2 regions of the Fictibacillus sp. EA-CB0309 genome follow, and region 1 is predicted to be linked to the other one. Evidence: riboswitches for the same ligand, from Rfam matches in the RefSeq annotation. Region 1 holds a riboswitch; the other holds the start of a gene.

Region 1 (10,391 bases):
AATTGAGTAAAGTAATAAGGGGGAACTTTTATGTCAATCTTAATAGGAATTTTGGGCATTATTGCATTAATTGCAATCGCTTTCATTATGTCCAATGACAAAAAGAACATTAATTTTAAAGCGGTTGGAATTATGTTGGTTGTACAATTATTGATAGCTTGGTTCATGCTAAATACAACAGTAGGTAAGACCGTTTTAAACAAAATTGTAAACGTTTTTAACAAGGTCCTTTCATTTGGTAATGATGGTATCGCGTTTGTATTTGGAGATTTAAGTGGAAAAGAATACTTCTTCATTAACGTATTGATGATGATCGTGTTTGTATCCGCTTTACTTTCAATTTTAACGTACACACGCATTTTACCTCTTGCCATTAAATACATTGGTGGTGCTGTTGCAAAAGTTACTGGACTGCCAAAAATTGAATCTTTCGTTGCTGTCAACTCAATGGTGTTTGGTGATACTACTGCAATTATCTCTGTTAAGTCTCAATTGCACAAACTATCGGCTAACCGATTGTTCGTAGTTGTAACATCTTCATTGGTAGCAGTAAGCTGTTCAATTCTCGGTGCTTACATGCAAATGATTCCTGCAGAATACGTTTTAGTTGCACTACCGATTAACGTATTTTCAGGACTGATCCTTTCATCAATCGTTTGTCCTGTAACTTCTGATGAAGATGAAGAAATTGATGTTAAAGAAATGGTGAAAGAAAAGTCATTGTTTGAAGCGATCGGAAACGGTGCTTTAGATGGTGGTAAAGTTGCTCTTATCGTAGGTGCGATGCTTATTACTTATATCGGATTACTTTCAATGGTCAACTTTGCATTCGATGCAGTGACTGGTTTGACATTCCAACAAATTTTGGGCTATGTGTTTGCTCCAATCGCTTTTATCATGGGTATTCCTGCTAATGAAATCGTTCAAGCAGGTTCAGTAATGGGAACTAAAGTTGCAGCCAATGAATTCGTAGCGATGCTTGACTTCATGAAAATGATTCCGGACATGGATCCTAAGACAGTAGGTATTGTCTCAGCATTCCTAATCTCATTTGCTAACTTCTCATCTATTGGAATTATCTTAGGAACTGTTCAAGCGATCAATGGAGAAAAAGCTTCTATGCTAGCTAAAGTCGGCTTAAAAGTATTGCTTGTAGCTACTATGGGTTCTGTCCTAACTGGAACAATTGTAGGATTATTCTTATAAAAACAAATTAAATTTCAAAGTGCTCGAAGCTCAAGCTTCGAGCATTTTTTGTACTGTATTTAACAGGAGTGTGCCTAACTATTTTGCACTTTACGCTAAGCTTTCCACGATTATTCAAAAAAACGTTGTGGAGCCTTCTCCACAACGTTTTTTATCATTATATTTATGCCTGCTGAGCAATCTGTTTCATCACCCATGGCTGCATTCGATTATATAGTGCTAAAAACAGTAACGTAATAATTGTTCCTTTTATCAAGTTAAACGGTGTAATACCTTTTAGAATCAGGTCCATCATCATTTGGCTAGACATCGGGTCAGCACCTAGGAACCACGTATAGGCTGGTAAGATGATCAGATAGTTAAGTAGTCCCATCATAAATGTCATCAAAACCGTTCCTAGAATTAAGCCTGTTGAAAGACGTTTAACCGTATGCTTTTTGCGGAATAAGTAGGATACTGGCAGAATGAAAAGAATCCCGGCCACAAAGTTTGCTAATTGACCAACGGGTACACCTGTAAAACTTCCTACAATTCCGTAATGAAGTACATTTTTTATTGCCTCAACCATTATTCCTGCTGCAGGTCCGAATATGATGGCAGCTAGCAGTGCAGGCACCTCACTAAAATCAATTTTTAGAAATGGAGGCAGTCCTGGAAACGGAAAGTCGAGCATCATCAGTACATATGCAATCGTACTGAGCATCGATACCGCTACCATTTGTTTGATTTTTCCCTTTTGCATTGAAATCTCTCCTCTTTTGTGTTGCGCCATCTCATGATTTCGAATGCAGCACAGCCTGTTTTACACAAAAAAACCTTAGTCGATAAAGAACGGACTAAGGGAGTTTGTATGATAAACAGCATGTAAAAGAAGCATTTTTTACAAAAATGGTAAAATGCGCACTTAAACAAAGGCTCATGTACACGAACCGCTGTACCAACATCTTCTCCCATCCAGACTATACTGTCGGCTCTGGAATTGCACCAGATCAGCAATGTGGTGACATCGATATGATGTCTAGCCTAAACGGTTGTTTCGGCATTTCCAAATCGCTCACGGGCTGATGAAGAGGGAATCTTCAATTACCGCCGGTCGGGAATTTCACCCTGCCCCGAAGATGGATCGCTATTGTATTTTGTTACATCACCTATTATACTTTAAAAAATGTAAGTTGTGAACGAATAAGCAATAACCATACCTTCCAAATAGAGGATGAACTCACATGAAATTGACCTTTGAATATACATGGCCGTATGAAAGAATGATGAATGATATCTATATTTCGGAGTGTCCGTTCTGTAAACAAGATAATGTTTTAACTTCTTTTAAAGAAGAACAGATGAATCTTGCCAAAGAAGGCATTAAACAGATTTTAATCATGCCGTGCTGTCATGGCAAGATAACGATCTTAAACGCGGATGACGATTATTTCTATACAGATGAAAAATTAAGAGGGCAATCATAAGGAGTAATTAGAAGCATGAACACTTTGAAATTCACAAAAATGCATGGACTCGGCAATAATTACATTTACGTCAATATGTTTGAAGAAAGAATCGCTGAAGCTGATTTGCCTGAACTAGCAGTAGCTGTTTCAAATCCTTATACGGGAATCGGTTCAGACGGTATGATCTTAATCTGCCCAAGTGATGTGGCACCTGTTAAGATGCGGATTTTTAACAACGATGGTTCAGAAGCCAAGAACTGTGGCAACGGTCTTCGATGTGTAGCGAAATATGCGTACGAAAACGCAATTGTGGAAGAAACAGAATTTCAGATTGAAACCCTTGGCGGAATGGTAACCGCGAAACTAACAACAGATAATAACAACACAGTATCCTTAGTGACGGTAAATATGGGGAATCCTATCCTTCAGCCTGAACAGATTCCTGTAAATGGCTTTAAAGAACGTGATCAAGTTATTAACGAGTCTGTTTCATTCGATGGTAAAGATTTAAAAATGACTGCCGTATCGATGGGTAATCCGCACGCCATCTTCTTCGTTGATAACATTAATGAAGTGCCACTGCACTCGCTTGGTCCTGTTATTGAAAAAGATCCAATGTTTCCTGATTGGGTAAATGCAGAGTTTGTTGAGATGGTCTCCGAAAATGAAATGCACTTTAGAGTTTGGGAGAGAGGTTCAGGTGTCACACAAGCATGTGGTACGGGAGCATGTGCAGCGGCTGTAGCTGCAATTCTGAACGAAAAAGCCGCACGAAACACAGATATTACGGTCCATTTAGCGGGCGGAGATCTTATCATCAATTGGCAAGATAACGGTGATGTGTTGATGACCGGCCCAGCAGAAGTAATTTGTACAGGTGAATATCATATAAAATAAACAAAAGTGCAGGCATCGATGCCTGCACTTTGCTTTTAGTATTTTTGAATAATGTTGTAAAACGTATCTCGTTCAACGGGAACTTTGTTTGCTGTTTTAATCAAGTGGACAAGTTCCTTTCGAGTGATACCTGATGAAGTTAGTGCACCAACTGCGTGTGAGATGCGCTCTTCAATTAATGTTCCGTGAATATCACTAGATCCAAACGTTAATGCCATCTGAGTAAGCTGAACACCTATGTTGATCCAATATGCTTTTACATGATCAAAGTTATCAAGCATCAAACGGCTGATCGCGATTGTTCTCATATCGTCAAAAGCAGAAGTTCTTCTCATCAGACCCATTGATTGTGTACGAGGTTGCATCGCCAGTGGAATAAATACCATGAAGCCATTCGTTGCGTCTTGCAGCTGACGAAGGCGATCCATATGAATCAGACGTTCTTCTTTCGTTTCAATCGATCCATATAACATCGTTGCATGAGTTTTTAATCCTAATCCGTGTGCAATTTCGTGAGCCTCTAACCATTGGTCGGTAGAAGCTTTATCAGGACTCATCTTTAAGCGATAACGCTCTGTAAGTATTTCGGCACCACCGCCAGGCATCGTATCTAAGCCTGCTTTAATAAGCTCTTCTAATACTTCTTTCATGGAAAGTCCAGAGATTCTTGAGAAGAACTCGATCTCAGCTCCTGTATAAGCTTTAATCGTTACTTGTGGGTAGTGCTTTTTCAACGTGCGGATCGTATCTAAATAATAATCAAACGGCACTTCATGATTATGGCCACCCACGATATGAAACTCTCGGATGTTATCGTTCCAGCGCTTTTCTACATAGCTCAACAGCTGTTCATCATTCATCGTATAAGCGCCTTCTTCACCAGGCTTGCGCTTAAATCCGCAGAAGCTGCATGTCGCTTCACATACGTTAGTCGGATTGATATACAGATTTTCAATGAAATAAACGTGGTCCCCATTCTTGCGGGTATTCACTTCATTAGCTAAAGATGCAACGCTCAAAAGATCATTCGTTTCATATAAATATAAACCGTCTTCAATTGATAGACGCTCGCCATGAGTTACTTTTTCAGCAATTGCTGCCATGTGCGTATCAAGAGTCAATATATTTGCCATTTTTTATCCCCCTAAATTTTCAAATGAAATGTTCGGATGATGTACACATTTTTTAAAGATAAGAGTACAAATCGACACTCTCTCTTTACCAATTTTATACGAATACATATGTATTATCAGAAATAAATACATGCGCCTTGAGTGCATTATCATTATAATCCTAATCAAACATTACGACAAGGGCAGCCGCTTTTGGTAAATACTTAGTAAATTTTTAATAATATCGTTTTTTTATTAAAGTGATTATTGTCTAATAATTGCAGGAAATGTAAAATAAAAGGAAGGCATATGTTTAAAATGAAGAGTGGAGTGACGAAAATGAAAGCCACATCAGCAGCTGCTAGATTAGAAAAGATTGAACAGTTAGAAACTCTGCGAAATAAAATGATACAGACGGCAAATGCATTAGGATTACATCATCCAATGGTTTTAAATTATAGTAGAAAAATTGACGAAACACATAATAAGATTATGGAAATGCAGCAAAAGGGAATTGACCGAAAGCCGATTTCTTGAGAGCAGCTTTTGAAGCCGTTATACTATACCTATAGATCCTTATTAAAGGAGTGAAAATAATGATCGTTGAAATCACAGAAAGTGCGGCAAGCAGAATTAAAGAAATGCTAGCTGACGAAGAAGACAAAAATCAATTTCTGCGTGTAGCTGTAAAGGGCGGAGGATGTACAGGTCTTTCTTATGGAATGGGCTTTGACAGTGATAAGAGTGACTCCGATCACGAAGAGAACATCGAAGGAATACAAGTGGTTGTTGATGAAGAAAGTGCTAAAGTCTTAAAAGGAACGGTTATAGACTTTAAGCAAAACATGATGGGCGGAGGATTTACGATTACAAATCCGAATGCCATCGCATCATGCGGTTGCGGTTCTTCATTTAAAACAGCAACAAATGCAGGAACACCTGAAGAATGCTAATAGGCAGAAACGTTAAAAGCTCTTACCCGATCTTTCTGGGCAAGAGCTTTTTCTATGTTTAAAATTTATTAAAGATAAATAGTACTCCGATGATATCTGCCAAAATAGAAGCAACGATAAGTATGACTTTCTTTTGCTTGTTTTGTTCTTTTAAACCAAGTGGCATTAAAAAAGTACCAAGTATGAAGAAAATAATGCCCAGAATCAAGTTGAACTTCATTTGACTATCTCCTTATCTAAAAAAGGGTAAAAGAAAACCCGGCGCGCCAACACCGGGTAAAATTGCATATCATGTCAGCGGCACTTGTCCGCCTCACAAACAATGATAACAAAGGCAGTGGTTACTTTCCACAAGCAATTTATTCCACGGTGTATCTTTCCAGTTCACTTAATAGCTCTTTTAAGCGGGGAATTTCTTTTTGGTATCCTCTAGAAATGATTCATCCGTGATATGAAGCTGATTAATGACCTTCTGAATCTCTTGCAGGCAATCAGCAGCATGCATTTCTTCTTCAGTAAATTGTCTGTTCATAATTTATTGCTCCTTTTTTAAAAAATAAAGCTGTTTTCTATAGGACTGTGGCTTTCTAATCTTTTTGTACATTCGCTTCTTTGACAAGTTGATTGGAGTGGAAGGTGTGAGACTCCTGCGAGACAGGCGGGCAGTCCGAAAAGTGGAAGTGGCTCGTTCAGCCCCGACAAGCAAAAGGTAAATGGGCAAGGAAGGCGCACTTTGCCTTTTTGACCGTTTAACTTTTGACCTCGAGGGGCTAGCCACTGTAACTAGACAGGTGAGACACTTATCCGTGAAACGTACGAATGTGGCTCACCGCCTGCCCCGTGGAAAGCGAAGCACCTGAAACGGAAATCAACTACTTTCAATAGCAACAATGAATACGAAAACAAAATGACGCCAGAGAATTACATCCGGCGTCATAATTTTTTAGAACAAGCTCGTGCTGTGCAAAGGCTGTGTTTTCGCGTTTGGATCGATGTATGATTTTGCATTGTTAATCGCGGTAGGAGCTTCGCCGAACCCTGAAGCGATTAATTTTACTTTACCATCATACGTACACACATCACCTGCAGCGTAAATGCCTTTTATATTTGTTTCCATTTTAGAATTTACGACGATTGAATTCTTCTGAATGTCTAATCCCCAAGTTTTAATAGGACCCAAAGAGGAGATGAAGCCATAGTTCACGATAACGGCATCCACCTCAACCGTTTCTTTAACATCTCCGTTCTCCAATACAACTGCAGAAATGCTCTCACCATCACCGATCAATTCAGTAATTTGGTAAGGTGTTTTAACAGCGACTTTTGAATTCATTAATTGTTCCACACTATGTTCATGAGCACGGAACTTATCACGTCTATGCGTTAACGTTACTTGTGGTGAGATTGGCTCTAGCATCAATGACCAGTCAAGAGCTGAATCACCGCCCCCACACACTAAAACGCGTTTTCCAGCGAATGCGTTTAGATCGTTTACAAAATAGTGCAGGTTCTTACCTTCATATTGTTGAGCAGTAGCGAGCTCTAATCGTCGAGGCTGAAAAGCGCCAACACCTGCCGTGATCAGAACAGCTTTACTATAATGAACGGTTTTGTCAGTTGTTAATTCAAAGATTTCTTCATTTTTTTCTACGTTTTGAACCGATTCTTCCAAAACAACAGTAGGATTAAACTGCATCGCTTGCTCTTTTAAGTTATTAACCAAGTCTTGTGCCAAAACCTTTGGAAATCCAGCAACATCATATATGTATTTTTCAGGATAAAGTGCAGATAACTGACCGCCAAGTTGAGGCATACTTTCAATGATCTTCACTTTCATCTGACGCATGCCGCCATAGAAGGCTGCAAATAAACCTGAAGGACCGCCACCAATAATGGTAATATCGTAAATTTCTTTTGCCATCACTTTCACCTCTTCTGTATTTATGACTGACGAACATGTAATATGTTCTGACCAGAACTTGCTATCTCCCATTTAGATTCTTGAGAGAAACCAAAAGTCCTCTTTTTGATTTGTATAATTTGACATTAAACGCAACACTTGCAAACGAAAAATGAAGTATGAAATTGAAACATTATCATAACGAAAAAAAGGTTGAAAAAACAAGAAAAAAGGAATAAGATGAGGGTGTATGATTAAAAAATGTCGATATTCCGAACATTTTTTGCACTCATTTATGTCTTATTACGTGAAATATATCACAATCTATTCCTTTTCTTCATATTTAATGAGTGAAAAGGTCAAACTAAAAAAATAAGAACTGGAAGTGAATTTAATGAGTAAGCCAAAAATTCTAATATTAGGCGGCGGCTATGGCGGAATTATGTCAGCTGTACGTTTACAAAAAGAACTAGGATCAGACGAAGCTGAAATTACATTGGTAAATAAGCACAACTATCATTACCAAACAACGTGGCTTCATGAAAATGCAGCAGGTACATTACACCATGACAAAACGCGTATCATGATCGATAACATCATCGATATGAACAAAGTGAACTTTGTACAAGATACAGTAAAAGAAATTAAAAAAGACGAAAAGCGCGTCATTTTAGACAATCAAGAATTAACATATGACTACTTAATTATTGCACTTGGATCTGACCCGGAAACTTTCGGTATCCAAGGACTTAAAGAGAATGCGTTCAGCATCCGCAGCATTAACTCTGTTCGTAAAATCCGTGAGCACATTGATTATTCATTCGCTCGTTACAACAATGAAGGACAGCCTGATGAACTAATTACAATCGTAGTTGGTGGTGCTGGATTTACAGGAATCGAGTTCGTTGGTGAACTTGCTGACCGCGTTCCAGAACTTTGCCGCGAATACGATATTCCTCGTGAAAAAGTTCGTATCGTAAATATTGAAGCTGCTCCTACAGTACTTCCTGGATTCGATGAAGAATTAGTTGAGTATGCGATCAACAACTTAGAGCGACGCGGAATTGAGTTCCTTGTTAACACACCGATTAAAGAGTGTAATACTGACGGCGTTGTACTCGCGAACGGTGAAGAGATCAAAGCTTCTACAATCGTTTGGACAGGTGGAGTTCGCGGAAACCACTTAGTGGAGGAAGCTGGATTCGAAACAATGCGTGGACGTGTGAAAGTTGACAAAGATCTTCGCATGCCTGGGTTTGACTATATTTTCGTTGCTGGAGACTGCGCACTTATTATTGATGAGGAAGCAAACCGCCCTTACCCTCCAACAGCTCAAATCGCAATTCAACAAGCTTACACAATCGGCCGTAACATTAAAGCATTGATGAACGGCGGCAAGCTTGAAGAATTTAAGCCAGACATCAAAGGTACAGTTGCATCACTTGGTAAAGGTGAAGCAATCGGTAAAGTAGGAAACAAAAAGCTATTTGGTGCAACAGCATCTGCAATGAAAAAGTAATTGATAACCGTTACTTATTCTTACTTGGCGGAGTGCCGATGGTTATTAAAAAAGGTAAATTAAAACTTTTCTAAATCGAATAGTGTAAACTAAGAACAGGAGCGAATGCTTCTGTTCTTTTTTATGGCTGCTTTTTCGCATACAATGTTGCTTTTGAAAGTAGATAATTTCCGCTCCAGGCTGCTCACTTTCCACGGGGCGTACGGTGAGCCTCCTGCCGCTTTGCGCCCTAGGAGTCTCCACCTGTCTAGTTGCAGGGGCTGAACGAGCCACTTCCACTTTTCGGACTGACCGCTCGTCCCGTAGGACAAGGAAGGCTTCGGCAGCGACGCATCGCACGAAGAAAATTTGAGGTTTAATTTTCGAGGAGTCTTGCACCTTACGCTCCAATTAACTTGCTTATGAAGTAAATAAAAAAGCTTCAAAAGCAACAATCCTTTAGAAAAAAGCTTTATTAAAAATTGTTAAAAAGGCGGGCATGCTGATGACAAAAAAAGACAGAGGAAATGTATGGCTAGCGGCAGCTGGTTTATTAATAGATGATGACGGCAGGTGGCTCGTTGTTAAAAAAAGTTATGGTGGCTTAAAAGGCAAATGGTCCATTCCGGCCGGTTTTGTAGACCCAGGAGAAACGGTTGATGAAGCAGCAGTGAGAGAAGTCTTTGAAGAAACAGGCATTTTAGGGGAAGTCTCATCCATTCTTGGAATACGCTCGGGTGTTATTAAAGAAACGATAAGTGATAATATGGTTGTTTTTTTATTAAGAAAAAAGAGCGGGAACCTTTCACAACATTCGAGTGAGATTGAAACGGCTACATTTATGGCACCTGAAGAACTAAGAGATGACCCTTCAACATCATTAATGATTCATTACTTTATGGACAAAAAACAGAGTTTTATAGAAGATAAAATAAATCCTGGCGACGTCTTTGGGTATACCACATATAAAATTATCGATTGCAGATAAAAATGTACGAAATATTCTGATAATTAAAGAATGCGAAAGATGTTTACGCTTACATGGGCTTATTTCACGTTAAAATCGGTTTTTCAATCCCTCAAATCCTTGTTATTATTATCTGAAAATTTAAACAAAAAAGAGGGAGTGTTACAACATGAGAAAACATGCGGTTCAGAAAAAACATGATCAATGTCCATATTGTGAAGGGAAGGGTTATTTCCAGCTCTTGCTTGGAGGTTCTGAAACGTGTGTAGAATGCTGCGGAAGCGGTAAGAAAAGAGCTTAAACACGTAACGCTCTCAAACACGATTGACGTAAATGCCCCCGTTTAGTAAACTAACCTCAGATATATGGGGGTGTCTACATCATGGATTTGCTTTTGCCACAAGTTATTA
Region 2 (10,391 bases), 1.5 Mb from region 1:
AGGGTAGTCCCTTCATTTTCCTTACTATTCACATCCGTATGACCACCATGCAGTTTAACAATGGTAGCAACGATTGATAGACCAAGTCCGGTCCCTTCCACAGTTCGTGAACGTGCGATATCTGCACGATAAAAGCGATCAAAAATCCTTTCTAATTCCTTATTATTCATGCCTATCCCTGTATCTTCAAAAGTGATGAATAACGATTTTTCTCTTTCTTCAATCGATATTTCAATACTGCCATTAGGTTTATTGTACTTAATGGCATTTGTTAACAGATTATCCCATACGGTATTCAATAAAGAAGGGTCACCGATAAATTCTGTATCTGGAAGGGAATAGCGCAGCATAATCCCTTTCTCATTTATCAGCCATTGATAATTTCGAACCAGTTCTTTAATTTGCTGTGCAATATTGAATGGTTTCTTCTTTAAAATTTCTTCATTGCGATCAAGTGAGGCAAGAAGTAACAATTGTTTAGTTAGTGTAGAAAGCCTGTTAATTTCACCGTTTATTACAGATATATATTGTGTTTTTTCTTTTGAATTCAATGATTCTTTTTCCAGCAGATTTGTGTATCCTTTTATATTTGATAAGGGTGATTGTATGTCATGAGAGATGTTGGATATAAATTCTTTTCTCATCTCATCCGATTGTTCTAATTTCCGCGACATCTGTAAAAAGCTATGAGATAACTCCCCTAATTCATCACCACGGTTAATATCAAGTTCAACGTTAAAGTTCCCTTTTGAGAGTGATTTTGTGGCAACCGTTAATTTAGAGATTGGCTTCACTAAATATTTTGCGCTGACCACTACCATCACAATGCTTAACGTGATCATTAAGGCAAACAGCCAACCGAACAGAATATGCATCTCATTAAAAAGGAGCTTGATATCAGGTCTCATAAAAAGAGCATAGCTTTTTCCATCATGCTTCAACGGCACACCGATCGTGTTCTTTAATTCATTTGCAAAAAAGCCTGTCACAAATGTTTCTTTCGGAAAATGAAGAATTCCATGATAAATATCACCGTTTAATACATTTTCTTTAGTTGACGCAGGTAGCATTTTGTTTCGAAAGGATGCTCCGAAATAGGATTCATCTCCAGAATCCTCTACTAAGTATATTTGATAGCCAATCGCAGAAAGGTTTTCAAAGTACTCCTTTAAATTGATACTGGGGTGTTCTTTAACAAAAGACACCATTTCTAGTGCGATTTTTGTGTTTTTTGATCATTATAGGGTTTTAATTTTTGCTGATAGTATGTATTGGAGATAAAAAAAGCTAATATACCACTTAAAATCATAATCCCTATAGTAATGACTACAAATTTTACGTAAAGAGACTTCATCGTTTTGCCTCCAGTAAATACCCGACCCCACGTACTGTTTTAATTTGAAAATCATCTGTCCATCTAGAAAAACGTTCCCTTAATCGCTTTACATGAACATCTACAGTTCGTTCATCTCCTTCATAATCCAGACCCCAAATCTGTTCAATTAAGTGGTCTCGAGTAAACACTTGCATAGGGTTTGAAATAAAAAATACAACAATTCAAATTCCTTTAAAGGTAAAAGTATAGTTTGATCACCAATGTGAACTTCATAGCTCTTTTTGTTTATAACCGTTCGTCCTAAACAAACAATGGATTCATCTAATTGTCTATCATATCGCCTTAGTAAAGCTTTAATTCGAAAGAGTAATTCTTTCGGTTCAAAAGGTTTAACCAGATAATCATCTGTTCCAGATAGAAAGCCCTGTTCCTTATCCTCGATTTGATTTTTAGCCGTTAATAAGACAATAGGAATGTCATAATTTTTACGTATCTCTTTTGTTAAGATATAACCGTCCATATAAGGCATCATCACGTCCACAACGGCCAAATCACAATTCTTATTTCGTAGAATGTTTAAAGCTTCTAAACCGTCTTGCGCTTGAAATACTTTATAGCCTGCTTCAGATAAATGAACATCTACAAGCTTTAGTATATTGATATCATCATCGACAATTAGAATATTAGTCATTATTAAATACTCCTATACTTTTATCCGTTTAATTATCCATTACATATAATATGGATTATTCCATCCAATAGTTGTAAGCACCATTAGTCTATACGATTTAAAATTTAATCACAAATCGTAGAAGTTAGCTGCCATTAATGCAGCCAATTCTTGCCATAATCTGGCGAGGTTTCATCATATAGCAGCGAGTCGATAATTATGGACGCTTGTCATCCAATAACAAAAACCCGCCACAAAAAGTGACGGGCTCACAAAACATGTTTTTATCCTAACTGACGAGTCAGATTAGCCATCTCGATTGCAGAAACTGCTGCTTCCCAGCCTTTGTTTCCTGCTTTCGTTCCAGCACGTTCGATTGCTTGTTCGATAGAATCTACTGTAAGCACTCCAAAGATTACTGGAACGCCGCTTGTCATTGATGCTTGTGCTACTCCCTTAGCAGCTTCATTGCATACATAATCGAAGTGCGGAGTGGATCCGCGGATAACCGCTCCTAGTGTGATCACAGCATCATAGTTCCCGCTGTCTGCCATCTTTTTAGCGATTAATGGAATTTCAAATGCACCAGGCACCCAAGCGATATCTACATCATCTTCTGAAATTCCGTGTCTCTTAAATGCATCCTGTGCCCCAGATACTAACTTATCAGAAATAAAATCATTAAAACGCCCTGCAACGATTCCTACTTTTAATCCTGTACCAACTAAATGTCCTTCAAATAATTTTGCCATTTATCGTTCCTCCTGTATTAGAAATGAAGCATGTGCCCCAATTTGCTCTTTTTTGTTTTTAAATACTCTTCGTTGTTTTCGTTATGCGGCATCTGAAGTGCCACACGGTCTGTTACTTCCAAGTCATAGCCTTTTAATCCCGCAATCTTTCTTGGATTATTCGTCAAAAGTTTCATTTTACTGATGCCGAGCTCTTTAAGAATCTGCGCTCCGATTCCATAGTCACGCAGATCCGGCGCAAACCCTAGCTGCTCATTGGCTTCAACTGTATCGAGTCCCTCTTCTTGAAGTTTATAAGCTTTCATTTTATTGATAAGCCCGATTCCGCGTCCTTCTTGTCTCATGTACAATAGAACACCAGAGCCTGCTTTTTCAATCTGAGAAAGAGCCGCATGAAGTTGAGGACCACAGTCACAGCGGGCCGACCCAAACACATCACCGGTCAAACATTCAGAGTGAACACGAACCAGCACAGATTCATCACTATTAATTTCACCTTTTACAAGCGCCACATGTTCTTTCTCATCCAGCACATTTGAAAAGCCGATCGCTTTAAAATCACCAAATTCAGTTGGGAGATTGATTTCAACTTCTCGCTTTACCATCTGTTCCGTTTTGTTTCGGTACGTAATAAGGTCTTTGATTGTAATGAGTTTCATATTGTGCTGTTTTGCTAGCTCAACAAGCTCAGGAACACGAGCCATCGTTCCGTCTTCTTTCATGATTTCGCAGATTACTCCAGCAGATTGACTGCCAGCCATATTTGCTAGGTCGATTGCCGCTTCTGTGTGCCCTGCTCGTCTTAACACGCCGCCTTTTTTCCTATCAACGGAAAGATATGGCCAGGACGCTTAAAGTCAGATGGCACAGAATCACCATTCACAAGCTCCCGAACAGTAGCTGCTCGTTCTTGCGCAGAAATCCCGGTTGTTGTTGATTTGTGATCGACACTGATTGTAAAAGCGGTGCCGTGCGAATCGGTATTGGCTGCTACCATCGGTGAAAGATCCAGCTTCATCGCGATTTCCTCAGAGATTGGTGTACAAACGAGACCACGTCCGTGCGTTACCATAAAATTGATGGTTTCTGGTGTGATTCCTTCAGCTAGGGCAACAAAGTCTCCTTCATTTTCACGATCTTCATCATCCACTACGATAACGATTTTGCCTTCTCTTAAATCTGCAACTGCTTCTTCTATGGAGTGAAACATGAACTCTCCTCCTAAAATCCGTGCTCTTGTAAGAAATCAAGAGACAGCTTTGACTTTTGTTTTTGATCTTCTTTCTCTGGAGCCAACATTCTGTAGACATATTTTGCGAGCATATCACATTCAATATTCACTACGTCTCCCGTACCTTTTTTACCTAAAATCGTATGATCTGCCGTATGCGGAATCAAAGAAACTGTGATTGTATTTTTGGTAACGTCAAAAACGGTTAAGCTTGTCCCATCTACACAAACGGAACCTTTTAGCATAAAGTAGCGCATCAGATGATCTGGAAGTGCAATTGTATAATAGATTGCGTTTTTCTCTGGTCGCTTCTCTAAAATTTCTCCTGTACCATCAACATGCCCAGAAACAAAATGTCCGCCAAACCTTCCTCCTGCTGCCATAGCTCGCTCGAGATTAACGATTGAACGGTTGTTTAACAGCTTTAATGTTGAAGACCGATACGTTTCTGGCATCACATCCACAGTAAACTGATTTTTGCCGAAAGAAGTCACGGTCAGACATACCCCATTCACTGCAATACTGTCTCCAAGGTGCACGTCTTTCAACACCTCTTCAGCCGAAATGGTAAGTACAATTGTTTCATTGCCTTTCGTGATGGATTTAATCGTGCCTTTTTCCTCAATGATGCCTGTAAACAAAGAGCTTTCCCTCCCATTGTTGTTTTTGGTAGTAGTTGATTTCCGTTCCAGGTGCTCGCTTTCCGCGGGGCAGGCGGTGAGCCACATTCGTAACGTTTCACTCTTAAGTGTCTCACCTGCCCGCCTGTCCCGCAGGAGTCCTTCCACTCCAATCAACTTGCTAAAGAAGAAAAAAACATACAAAAAGAATGCAAAAACCTTTTTGAAATAAGTTTTCAAGAACGTCGTAAATATGCAAAGCGGGAGTCTATTTATTTTAAAAATAAAAATACCCCGGAAACAGAAAGTTCCCGGGGTTTGTGTTAAAAGTATAACGAAATAAACCTTTAAATATACCTTTTTAAAATACAGGCAATTAAAAGCGTTCACGTTCCTTCTCCCATCCAGACTATACTGTCGGCTTCGGAATTGCACCGAATCCACCGCTTTCGCGTATCGCAAAACCGGGTCACGGACTAAGAGGCTATAGCCTCATCACCGCCGGTTGGGAATTTCACCCGACCCCGAAGGACACTATTTACTTAAGTTCATTATAAGTAAACAATAGACTGAATTCAAACATGATCGCTTTTATTGACCAATAATTAATTTTTCTTTCGGATAATGAATGTGTTCTGTCACTACTTTACCTCTGATGATAAAGAGGAATGACAGTACGCCGATTCTTCCAATAAACATCAGCAGCATGAGGATAATTTTTCCGGTCGAGCTCAATTCACCCGTAATCCCTGTAGAAAGTCCTGTTGTTCCGAATGCTGAGCACACTTCAAAAAAAGATACTCAATCGGCATAGGATCTGTAATCGCTAGGATTATCGTAGACGTCGTACAAAGCACCATCGCCACAATAATAACAATAAACGACTTCTGTATATCTTCAGGATAAATTTCACGCTTAAAGATCTTAATCGTATTTCTACCTTTGGCATAAAAGAGAATCGCCAACAGTGCTACAGCAAATGTCGTTGTTCGGATACCACCACCAACCGAGCTCGGTGATGCACCGATAAACATCATTACCGATAAATAAAGCATTGTTGGAACGGAAAGTTCAGAGATATCCATCGTCGATAATCCCCCGCTTCTAGTCGTAACAGACTGAAACATGGAGTAGAAGAACGTTTCATGCCAAGACTTATCCTCAAAAAAGCATTCATTTCCAGGACATATATACCAATTGCACCCGTTACAACCAATAACGCAAATGTTGTTGTCGTTACCTTTGTAAAAAGGGTAAATGTATATCGCTCCAGATACTTACGCTCTTTTATAAAGTTATTAATTTCAACTAATACAGGAAACCCAATGGCTCCTGACGTAATTAAGCACATCGTAACGATTTGAACAAGATAATCGTGGCGGAACGGTATCAACGAGCTTCCCGTTATATCGAATCCAGCATTCGTCGTTGCCGTAACAGATGCAAAGAATGCGTGATATAGCACTTCTACTTCTGTATCGTAATAGGGCTGAAACAAGATAAAGAACAATACCGTTCCTACGATCTCAATCCCTATTATGAGTGTTAAAATCTGCTTCATCAGTTGAACGAGTCCTGCAAGTGTGGATTGGTTTTGATCTGTCATAATCAATTGACGTTCTCTCATTCCAATTCGTTTACCAATCAATAGCCATACTGCTGTTCCTAGCGTCATGACGCCGATCCCGCCTATTTGGCATATTAGGGCTAGAAGAATGACTCCTACATAATTGAACGTTTCAGAAATATTAACAGAGGTTAGACCCGTTACACTTACAGCACTAACTGCAGTAAATAAAGCATCAATAAACTTTAGTTCTACTCCCTCGTTATGTCCAACCGGCAAACTTAGTAAAACGGTCGCTACTAAAACAGACAATAAATAAAAGATAACGATTAGCTGAACAGAAGTTAAAAAAGTCTTTTTTGTTGGGTTGTTGCTGTATTTTTAAACATATATTTTTTCACCTGTCGAGGGGATTTTTCTGTAACCTTCTGAAATCTTAACAATAGCATTTCCATTTAACAAGGTGAAATCGAACATTTGTTAAAAAAAGACTGCAGAACTTTCAATTCAGCTCATTTTCAGAAATTATTCTTTTTTCAATTAGTCTCATCAATTCAACAGAGTTATCGACTTTAATTACCACTCTTGTAACATTCTTCTTAAATCCATAAATGATATCTGATTGGATGGGTTCTTTTAATAGGAGCTCGATCGCTGGCCGTTCTGGAATAAAATCACTTACTCTTGCTTCAAAAGTATATTTCCTTTCAGATGCAGGAATCTCATCTGGTCCTTCATATGTTTTCATTTCCTGTATTGCGCTAAAGGGCAACTCTATTCCTTTCATGAACCCTACATTCATAATCAGCAATTGATCTGAAACGATAAGGGGCACTTTCTTAACAGCTTGCATCTGCCCGAAAAGAAACAGAATGGAATAGATGTTAATGAAAAGTAAAATGAGTGAAACGGTATGATTTATCTGACTGAAGAAGTAATGAAGACCAACTGATTCTATAATGAGAGCATGAATAAGCATCAGCTGAAGAGCAACATAGCTTGTATTCTTATGGTAAGTAAAGGTGTGGTCTGAAGTCATAGGTGCTTTTCGCCAGGAAAACAGCGCATAATAAAGCATCGTTACTTCACTCACTACCGAATTAATCAACCGGCTTTGTGCAAAGTGAACGCTAACCGCCTGTCTTATCTTGATTAAAAAAGGCATTTCAGCAGGCAATTCAATATATGTCTTTTTAACTTTTGGAAACTTTTTGCACACCAAGATCAAAATATAAAGCTCAATCGAGATAAAACCCGCTTCTAATAACAGAAGCGCTTTTGGCACTACAGAAACGTTATCTAACAAGACATCAGGGATGATGTACGAAGCGAAACCATAACTTACAAGCGCTACAAGCAATGTCAGTTTCCAAGAATATCTTTTGCGGATGATAAAATAATAGGTGAGCAGCGGGATAACGAGAAGAAAGTCAAACATGGATCCAATTACTACGCTATCCGGAACAGGTTGGAAGTATGGAGTCTGGTACAAAATTACATTGCTACCAATTACTAAGAAACTAAGTATAAGAAAAGGCACCCATCTTATAGGTCTGATTAGCGTATCATTCATAAAATCCCTCCTCACCTTTAGTATACAATAAATACCAATAAATTCTTTTAATTCCAAATTACGTCACAAAACATTCATAAAACAAGACCACTACGCTTTAAAGAGCGGGTGGTCTTTTCTGATTACACGAGACTTTTCTTTTACAGGAATAAAAACAAGCAGACAGAGACTCATAGCAACTAGTTCGAGAGCAAGAATATACCACGGGTGTGGTCCTAAATAATCCATTAAAGAAGCATTGGCTGGTTTCTCCATCAAAAACATATAGTTTGCGTCTATCGCGGCATTTAACACGTATACTCCGAGGGCGTATACATTCAGCCAAAGAAAGGACATGAAAAACTGAACCCAGCTTATTTTAAAGGATTTTACGATACCGTAATATAACGCGGTCCAAACAATGAATGCATGTGCAATAAAATATTGAATAAATCGAAAATGCCAAGGTTCCTGGTATAACTCTGGTGTCAGTAACCCTTGAATAGCGCCAGTTAAACCAAAAAGATAAACAAACGCAAACAGCTTTCGATTATCGGTTAACAATAAAACTATACTTAGTAAAATATTTAAACTGCAAAGCTGCAGCGGCAGAAAGACTTTTACGGTCCACATATCGTTAGAGACCGCCCATAAGTGATACGAGATTTCAGAGAATAACAGGCCAAGGATCAGAACCTTCTTAACGGCACGCTTTCCGCTTAAACGAGAACGAAGGACGTACATGGTTACGCTCACCATGATTATTAATAAAAGTATCAGTACATGCTCAAAGCCAAACATCCTAAATCCAGATGTACCCGGACCAAACCAACCCTCCATTTATCCCCCTCCATCTTATTCTTATTGTTATTCAAAATTGCAACAGACTTTTCCTTTGAAAGATGTTATTTTTATTTGCACAACGTAACAGTGTTATGTTACATTAGTGTCAAGGAGGTTAATCATGGAAAATCTAATCTCAAAAAAGATCTGCTCGAAGCAGCCAATATCTCTTACGGTCAACTGTACCGTTGGAAAAGAAAGAACTTGATTCCTGAAAATTGGTTCATTCGAAAATCTACGTTTACTGGTCAAGAAACTTTTTTCCGAAAGATGATATGTTATTGCGAATTGAAAAAATTAAATCATTAAAAGATGATTTATCGCTCGATGAACTGGCTGATATGTTCTCTCCCTCTCCTACCTTAACTTCATTATCAGCAGAAGAACTCACCAAACGTAACATTGTTTCAAATACATCGTTAGAAATGTACATCAATCACCATGGAACCACCACTTCTTTTACCTTTAACCAATTATTAACCCTATATGTACTAGACACATTGCTTCAAACCGGTGAAGTCAATCGTTCTGAAGGTATGGATTTGTTAAAAGTGCTTGATGAACATTCAAAAAATCTGAAGAGCAATGAAAGCGAATTGATCTTTATTCGCAAGATGGGTGTGTCTTTTTTTATCCTTACACCTGAACCCGCTAAGCTGTTCGTAGAGTCTCAAGCAAAAATAATCGCTCATTATAAACTCAATCAATTCACAGAAGAACTTAAATTAAAACTGTCCTAAACGTGGAGGAGGAATTAAAAATGGAGAAAACAGCGACTAAAAACATTAGTATTTCTGGATCAGGAACTTCTTCTGGCGGCGAGTATAATCAAGTAAAAGTGAACGGCTCAGCTCATATTAATGGTGATTTAACATGTGAAGAATTCAAATGTAATGGCAGTTCTCATATTGAAGGAAACATTACTACAGGAACTGCAAAAATCAACGGCTCTACTCATTTTGAAGGTGATGTGGAAGCGAAAGAGATGACGATCAACGGCAGTACCGACATTGACGGAAACCTTTTTTGCCAGGAACTAAAGGTGCAGGGCTCCACTTCTGTTAAAGGAGACTTGAAAGGAAAAGAACTCATCATACGAGGTTCAGCTTCTGTTCAAGGAAATGTATCGAGTGAAGAAGTTGATTTGAAAGGACAAGTGAAGATTAAAGGTGATTGCGAAGCCGAATCCTTTGAAGCGCGCGGCAACTTTAAGATTGATGGTCTATTAAATGCTGGTACAATTGACGTGGAACTTCTTCGCCATTGTGAAGCAAAAGAAATTGGCGGCGAAAATATTTCAGTGAAAAAGACGAGAGATTCTTCAGGATTTAAAAAACTGTTCAAATTCTTTATGAGTAACCATACAGATCAACTTACAGCAGAGGTCATTGAAGGTGATCACCTTTACCTGGAATACACGCAGGCTGAAGTTGTGCGTGGAAACACCATTGAAATTGGTCCAGGGTGTGTGATTCAAAGAATCGAATACAAAACGAGTCTAGAAGTCGATGAAAGTGCAAAAGTCGGTTCACAGGAGAAGATTTAATTTCAGATAGAGGAATTGCTGGCGCTCGTATTCCCTGCTTTTATAAAAAGGCTGTTTTCGTATTCTTTGTTGCTTTTGAAAGTAGTTGATTTCCGTTTCAGGATGCTCGCTTTCCGCGGGGCAGGCGGTGAGCCACATTCATACGTTTCACTCTTAAGTGTCTCACCTGACCGCTTCAGTGAAGTATTCTTGCTCCTGCGTCTACAAGTTATTGCTACTAAAGTAAGCTTCCTCGTCGCATGCCTTGCGAGAAGTTTCTCAAGTGGTAGGCACG

Evidence for each region. A riboswitch is a leader RNA that binds a small molecule or an ion and turns the genes downstream of it on or off. The one in region 1 is predicted to bind FMN.
Region 2: another riboswitch for FMN. It lies ahead of ribE (riboflavin synthase); the one in region 1 lies ahead of ACEWFH_RS06600 (ECF transporter S component).

Annotation. Positions count from the first base shown of each region.
Region 1 is NZ_CP169271.1:1,189,381-1,199,771, forward strand. It holds gene ACEWFH_RS06595 (NupC/NupG family nucleoside CNT transporter) at 31-1,206, shown strand; gene ACEWFH_RS06600 (ECF transporter S component) at 1,370-1,948, opposite strand; FMN riboswitch at 2,145-2,330, opposite strand; gene ACEWFH_RS06605 (hypothetical protein) at 2,430-2,672, shown strand; gene dapF (diaminopimelate epimerase) at 2,688-3,551, shown strand; gene mqnE (aminofutalosine synthase MqnE) at 3,587-4,684, opposite strand; gene ACEWFH_RS06620 (aspartyl-phosphate phosphatase Spo0E family protein) at 5,003-5,200, shown strand; gene ACEWFH_RS06625 (HesB/IscA family protein) at 5,260-5,616, shown strand; gene ACEWFH_RS06630 (hypothetical protein) at 5,675-5,836, opposite strand; gene ACEWFH_RS06635 (hypothetical protein) at 6,017-6,148, opposite strand; gene ACEWFH_RS06640 (hypothetical protein) at 6,330-6,476, shown strand; gene ACEWFH_RS06645 (NAD(P)/FAD-dependent oxidoreductase) at 6,560-7,537, opposite strand; partial or broken gene ACEWFH_RS06650 (NAD(P)/FAD-dependent oxidoreductase) at 7,911-9,109, shown strand; gene ACEWFH_RS06655 (NUDIX hydrolase) at 9,520-10,002, shown strand; gene ACEWFH_RS06660 (YuiA family protein) at 10,151-10,282, shown strand; gene ACEWFH_RS06665 (YuiB family protein) at 10,364-10,391, shown strand, end outside.
Region 2 is NZ_CP169271.1:3,562,073-3,572,463, forward strand. It holds partial or broken gene ACEWFH_RS19970 (sensor histidine kinase) at 1-1,354, opposite strand, end outside; partial or broken gene ACEWFH_RS19975 (response regulator transcription factor) at 1,351-2,027, opposite strand; gene ribH (6,7-dimethyl-8-ribityllumazine synthase) at 2,291-2,758, opposite strand; partial or broken gene ACEWFH_RS19985 (bifunctional 3,4-dihydroxy-2-butanone-4-phosphate synthase/GTP cyclohydrolase II) at 2,776-3,968, opposite strand; gene ribE (riboflavin synthase) at 3,980-4,630, opposite strand; FMN riboswitch at 4,998-5,145, opposite strand; partial or broken gene ACEWFH_RS19995 (TrkH family potassium uptake protein) at 5,201-6,506, opposite strand; gene ACEWFH_RS20000 (hypothetical protein) at 6,679-7,749, opposite strand; gene ACEWFH_RS20005 (YwaF family protein) at 7,840-8,568, opposite strand; partial or broken gene ACEWFH_RS20010 (YhbD family protein) at 8,512-9,311, shown strand; gene ACEWFH_RS20015 (polymer-forming cytoskeletal protein) at 9,332-10,117, shown strand.